2 regions of the Clostridium sp. LBM24168 genome follow, and region 1 is predicted to be linked to the other one. Evidence: predicted binding sites of a transcription regulator. Region 1 holds the regulator's gene; the other holds the start of a gene.
What was found. The regulator Rex, encoded in region 1, represses fermentation and respiration genes when NADH is low (regulators of the CRP and FNR family bind a similar motif). The targets are predictions, from matches to a motif close to ATTGTTAANNNNTTAACAAT.
Positions count from the first base shown of each region.

Region 2: a site for Rex is predicted at 2,349-2,368, ahead of ACSVC9_RS15515 (acetyl-CoA C-acetyltransferase). Genes of this name have one in related genera too.

Region 1 is NZ_CP196861.1:2,449,646-2,453,079, forward strand. It holds gene ACSVC9_RS12190 (short-chain-enoyl-CoA hydratase) at 1-186, opposite strand, end outside; gene ACSVC9_RS12195 (short-chain-enoyl-CoA hydratase) at 291-1,070, opposite strand; gene ACSVC9_RS12200 (redox-sensing transcriptional repressor Rex) at 1,279-1,911, opposite strand; gene ACSVC9_RS12205 (ABC-F family ATP-binding cassette domain-containing protein) at 2,193-3,434, shown strand, end outside.
Region 2 is NZ_CP196861.1:3,114,176-3,117,609, reverse strand. It holds gene ACSVC9_RS15525 (F0F1 ATP synthase subunit A) at 1-558, opposite strand, end outside; gene ACSVC9_RS15520 (ATP synthase subunit I) at 586-948, opposite strand; gene ACSVC9_RS15515 (acetyl-CoA C-acetyltransferase) at 1,146-2,333, opposite strand; gene wecB (non-hydrolyzing UDP-N-acetylglucosamine 2-epimerase) at 2,918-3,434, opposite strand, start outside.

The DNA of each region.
Region 1 (3,434 bases):
AACAAATGCTTTTCCTGATCCTGTAAGTATTACTGCCAATATGTCATCGTCAGCAGCAATTTTATCGATTACAGAATCGATTTCAACCAAGGTTTCTGAATTGAGTGCGTTAAGAGCTTTGGGTCTATTGATTGTAATTAAGGCTATTTTTCCTTCTTTCTCAAAAATTACATTTTTAAAATCCATATTAGAACCTCCCCTAAAATCTATATTGTTATAATATTATTAACACCAGATGAAATCTTCATTTCATCTATTATTACATACCCTCAAAATCATACATTATTACTCTATTTATTTTTAAAGGATTTGTCTCTCTTCTCAAGGAATGCACTCATTCCCTCTTTTTGATCTTCAGTAGCAAAACATTCACCGAATACTTCTGACTCATATGCAATAGCAGTATCTATGTCAGTTTGTATTCCTTTATTGATAGCTGCCTTACATAACTTTACAGCTATTGGAGCACTGGCAATTATCTGATTAGCAAGTGCCTTTGCTTCATCTATCAATGCATCAGGCTCTACTACTTTATTTACAAGCCCTATTCTAAATGCTTCGTCTGCTTTTATCATTTTTGCAGTGTATATAAGCTCTTTAGCCATTCCAAGTCCTACCAACCTAGACAACCTTTGAGTACCTCCGAATCCTGGTGTTATTCCAAGACCTGACTCTGGCTGGCCAAACTTAGCTTTTAATGAAGCTATTCTTATATCACAAGCCATAGATATTTCACAGCCTCCACCTAAAGCAAATCCATTTACAGCTGCAATAACGGGTTTTTCTAAATTCTCTAATTTTCTAAATACCTTATTCCCCAGAATTCCAAATTTTCTTCCACCAGCTGCATTTAAATCTCTCATCTCTGATATGTCGGCACCTGCAACAAATGCTTTTCCTGATCCTGTAAGTATTACTGCCAATATGTCATCGTCAGCAGCAATTTTATCGATTACAGAATCGATTTCAACCAAGGTTTCTGAATTGAGTGCGTTAAGAGCTTTGGGTCTATTGATTGTAATTAAGGCTATTTTTCCTTCTTTCTCAAAAATTACATTTTTAAAATCCATATTAGAACCTCCCCTAAAACCTATATTGTTATAATATTATTAACAAAATTAACAAAGTATTGTTAATAATATCACAAGTTTATTAACACTAAGTGAAATCTTTATTTCATCTATTATTATATACCCTCAAACAATACATTTCAACAAAAATTAAAACAAAAAATCATTTTATTTTGATCCAATATGATAGATTTTACTCCAAACTTGTTTAATCTATGTTGTTTAGTAAACAGCTAAGTGTTAATAAACTATCACTTAAATGAACATTCTCAACTTTTACATCTTCAGGTACAGCCAAATCAACTGGGGCAAAATTCCACACTCCTTTAACTCCATTTTTTACTAATATATCACACACTTTTTGTGCATTATTGTCTGGAACACAAATTATACCTATGTCTATATGATTTTCTTTCAGGTAATCACTCAAATAATCAATATCCTTTATTTCTATATCTCTAATTTTTATCCCTATAAGCTTAGGATTTCTATCAAAAAGTGTTTCCAGCTGAAATCCTAGTTTATCAAATCTTGTATAATTGGCAAGAGCTTGCCCTATATTACCAGCACCAACTATGACCGTCTTGTAAACCCTGCTAAGTCCCAATATATTTCTTATTTGGCTATATAATTCACTTACATTATATCCATATCCCTGCTGCCCGAAATCACCAAAGCAGTTCAGATCCTGCCTTATTTGCGAAGCTGTAAATCCTATAGTCTCACTTAATTCTTTAGAAGATATCCTGTCAACATCATTTCTCATGAGATCACCTAAATATCTATGGTATTTAGGTAGTCTTTTTATAACCGCCATTGATATATTTTTTTTCTTATCCATAACTGCACCTCGTATTTATTAATATTTAATCTACAACTTACATTTATTATATTATAACTTTGCATATTTTATATCATATCATTTTAATATGCATTCTTATTTAATAGTATTATTTCTTACTGTTAAATGTCAATAGCCCACCTTTTTTATTTTATATAATTTAATAATTTTTAACCAGCTTGTTGAACAATAACCTAAAACAAATATAATTAATTTCAAATAGCACTACAAAAATATTATTATAAATAGTAAAATATAATGGTTAAGGATGGTGTTCAACTATGGTAATTTTAAGTTGCAAAAATATTCACAAGAGTTATGGGATAAATACTATATTAGATAATATAACTTTCAATATAAATGAAGGGGAAAAAGTAGGCTTAATAGGTCCAAATGGTGCTGGTAAGTCTACTCTATTTAAAATTCTTACTGGTGAACTTGAACATGATAGCGGAGATTTATTTATAGACAAAACTAAAACTTTAGGATATTTAGCTCAACATTTATCTTTAAATTCATCCAATACAATATATGATGAACTTGTATCGGTTTTTAAAGACCTAATTGACTTAGAAAAAAAATTATCCAAATTGGAGATTTTAATGGATAAACCATATGATAAAAACGACACGGAATATAATAATAAACTAATAAACGACTATACCACATATTCTGAACTCTATAAAAATAAAGGCGGATATACATATAAAGTAGAAATAAGCAGGGTATTGAAGGGTTTAGGTTTCTTCGAAAGTGATTTCAATAGAAAAATAGATCTTCTAAGCGGTGGACAAAAAACCAGGATAGCATTATGTAAACTTCTTTTAATAAAACCAGATATTCTTCTATTGGATGAACCTACAAATCATCTTGATTTAGATGCTATAGAATGGCTTGAAGATTATCTTAAAAACTACAAGGGAACAGTTATTCTTATATCCCATGATAGATATTTTTTAGATTCAGTAACATCTATAACCGCAGAATTAATAAGTGGTCATGCCAATTTTTACAATGGAAACTATACAAAATTTATTGACCTTAAAGAAAAAGACTATGAAACACAGCTGAAAGCTTATAATATTCAGAGAGCTGAAATAAAAAGACAAGAAGCCGTAATTGAAAGATACAGATCCTTCAATAGAGAAAAAAGTATAAAAGCAGCCGAAAGCCGCCAGAAAATGCTAGATAAAATTGAGAGAATAAAAGCACCGGATAAACTTCCCAAATTAAAAAATATAACTTTTAAATCTCAAATAAAAAGCGGAAATGATGTTCTTCATATAGAGAACCTACAAAAAAATTTTGGTAAAAAGCACTTATTTTCAGATGTGAGCTTTGATATCAAAAAAGGTGAAAAAATAGCTATAATTGGTGAAAATGGCAGGGGTAAAACTACACTTTTTAGAATAATAAAAAAAGAATTAGATGATTATGATGGCATTTGTTCAATCGGTAAAAATGTGTTTATTGGATATTATGATCAGGAACAATCAGACTTGAATATGAATAAAACCATAATA
Region 2 (3,434 bases), 660 kb from region 1:
TCCTATATGGCTTAACCCACCATATACCATCCCAACAATTACAGCACCTGCAGTTAAATTTCCAAATAGTCGTAAACTCAATGAAACTGGAAGAACCACTCTTTCTATAATATTAAGTGGCAACAACGGTACTACCGGTTTAGAATACGCTACAAAATACCCCTTTAAACCAATTTTCTTGATTGCATTAAATTGAACTAATACAAATGTTATAAGTGCCAGTCCTACTGCAACACTCAGATCTTCACTAGGAGATCTTACTCCAACAATTAATGGAAGAATATTGATTGCTATAATATAGATAGCTAAAGTTCCTATATAAGGTATATAGGATTTATATTCTTTCCCCATATTGTCTTCAACAAGATTTCGTATTGATTCAAATATAATTTCAACAACGCTTTGCTTCTTATCAGGTATTTTCTTCATATTAGTAGTAAAAACTTTTGCAAGAACAGCTAAGAACAAAATAATAATCCATTGTACAAGAATGCTAGATGTTATTCCAATATTGAACGAACCAAAATGCATTATGAACAATGGTGAAAAGCTTTCCATTTCATCACATCCTTTCTTTAATTGTCGTCAATTGTTCTTAATAACTGAATATATATATATTCCCATTAAATGAGAAGTATATCCAAATAGATATGCAACTGTACTATATTTGTCATAGGTAAAAACTGCATATCCTATCCCTGCAGCAATTGCAATTCTTATAAAAAAACTTATTATGTATAGGGATACCGATGAATTTTTTAAATTTTTAAATATCAATCCACCTACTGCACTATTAATAAAAAAATTAAATAAAGCTATACACATCCCCAGCATTACAAACAATCCATAGTTTTTAAATAATATCTGTATGACAAAAGCTGCAATTATACCAATTACCGAATCAATTATGGATACTTTTTTTATCATGTCCAAAATATCTTTATCCATTAAGTTCCTCCGCCTAGAGTAATTAATAAAATTATACACCTTTAAAATACAATCGGAAAGCTTTATTTTAAATTTAACATACTTTTTTTAATAAACTGACTTTACTAAAAATAGATAAATAAGCAAACCAGGTATTTTATATTTAACCTGGTTTACTTTTTATTTATTTAGAATATTATATATGTTATTTCTCTAAATTATTTATAGTTTTCTACTATTACAGCTGTTCCCATTCCTCCGCCTATACACAGTGTAGCTAAACCATATTTTGAATCTCTTTTCTTCATTTCATAAAGTAATGTAGTAAGTATTCTTGCACCAGAAGCTCCAATTGGATGTCCAAGAGCAACTGCTCCACCATTTACATTTACTTTGCTCATATCGAATTTCAAATCTTTAGCAACTGCCAAACTTTGTGCTGCAAAAGCTTCGTTAGCCTCAATTAAATCTATATCTTCTATAGTCAAATTAGCCTTTTCAAGTGCTAATTTTGTAGCAAAGAATGGTCCGTATCCCATTATCTGAGGATCTAATCCCTTTGAGCCATAAGAAACTATTTTAGCAAGAGGCTTTATTCCAAGCTCTTTAGCTTTATCAGCACTCATAACAATTAAAGCTGCTGCTGCATCATTTATACCTGAAGCATTACCTGCTGTAACAGTTCCACCATCCTTTTTAAATGCTGGTTTTAATTTGCTCAATGATTCAAAAGTTGTCCCAAATCTAGGGAATTCATCAGTATCAAATACTATTTCACCTTTTTTTCTATCTTTTATAACTACTGGAGTTATTTCATCCTTGAATCTTCCACTCTTTATTGCATTTTCAGCTTTGTTTTGTGATGATGCTGAAAATTCATCCTGCATTTCTCTTGTTATACCCCATTTTGCTGCTACATTTTCAGCTGTCATACCCATGTGGTAATTATAGAAAGCATCCCAAAGTCCATCTTTTACCATCTCATCTATTACTTTTCCATCAAACATTCTTTGTCCCCATCTTGTAGTTGGAAGTACATAAGGAGCTGCAGACATGTTTTCCATTCCACCAGCTACGACGATATCATCATCGCCAGCTTTTATTACCTGAGCTGCTAAGCTTACTGCCCTAAGTCCTGAGCCACAAACTTTATTCAATGTAAAAGCTGGTACTGTGTTTGGAATATCTGCTTTTATTAGTGCTTGTCTTGCTGTATTTTGTCCAAGTCCTGCTTGCAATACATTTCCCATTATAACTTCGTCTATATCTTCTGCCTTTATGTTAGCTCTTTTTATTGCGTCTTTTATAACTATAGCACCTAACTCTGGGGCAGAAATGCCTTTTAAGCTTCCTCCAAATTTACCTATGGCTGTTCTAGCTGCACTTGCAATAACTATTTCTTTCATGATTCATCCTCCTATATTTTTAAAATTTTAATAATGTTAATAAATTTAATAAATTATAAATTTTTCTGTCAACAATTTCAATAGCTATATAGAAAGTAAAAATAATTGAAAGTTTTAAACAAATTTTGCCAATAACCCGTTAGTTAGACAAATTAATACGTTTAATAAAATTTTGAATAGATGTCTTTATTTTTGTCGAAAAATACATTACCTAAAACCAATTTCATAAACTTTCAATAAAATTAATTTAAGGTTCTCAAAGTTTATTAAAAATAAGAGAAATAATCTAATGATATTTCAATCTTCTTTTGCAACAAAACATTTTTATTCCACTTATCATTTCATTGTTAAAACCATTTTGTCTTTATAATTCCAATGTTCAATAAATTTTATTTCGGAATTTATTAGAATAATTTCACAAGTTTGTTGCTTTCTATATAGGTAATTAAAATTTTGTTAAAAAAAAGACAAACTTTTTTTAACAATATAGCCAGGAAATTCAATCTCCTAACTATGTAATGGTTAACATACTTATATGTTACACTATCTATAAGATATTTGCAATATTTAATTTTTTATTTTTTTTATTTTTTTAAATAATTGAACTCATTATATTTTCCTTTTTCGATTTCAAAATAATCCAGTATTGCATCAGCAATTCTTGCAGAAGCTTTTCCATCGCCATAAGGATTTATTGCCCTACTCATCTTTTCATATTCATAGGTATTTCGTATAAGTTCATTGGCATTTTTAATTATCATCTCCTGAGAAGTTCCCACAAGTTTTACAGTACCAGCCTCTACAGCTTCCGGTCTCTCCGTAACATTTCTCAATACAAGTACTGGTTTTCCTAGGTGTGGAGCCTCTTCCTGTAATCCTCCTGAATCTGTCATGACCATATAACACTTGTTCATTAAATTATGAGTTTCATCCGTATCAAGAGGTGGAAAAAGATGTATTCTATCTTCTTCTCCAAGTATTTTATATACTACATCCTTAACTATTGGATTTAAATGGACTAAATATATTAATTCTACATCTTTATTTTGTTGTACCACAATTTTCAAAGCTTTGCAAATATTTTCTATTCCTGCACCCCAA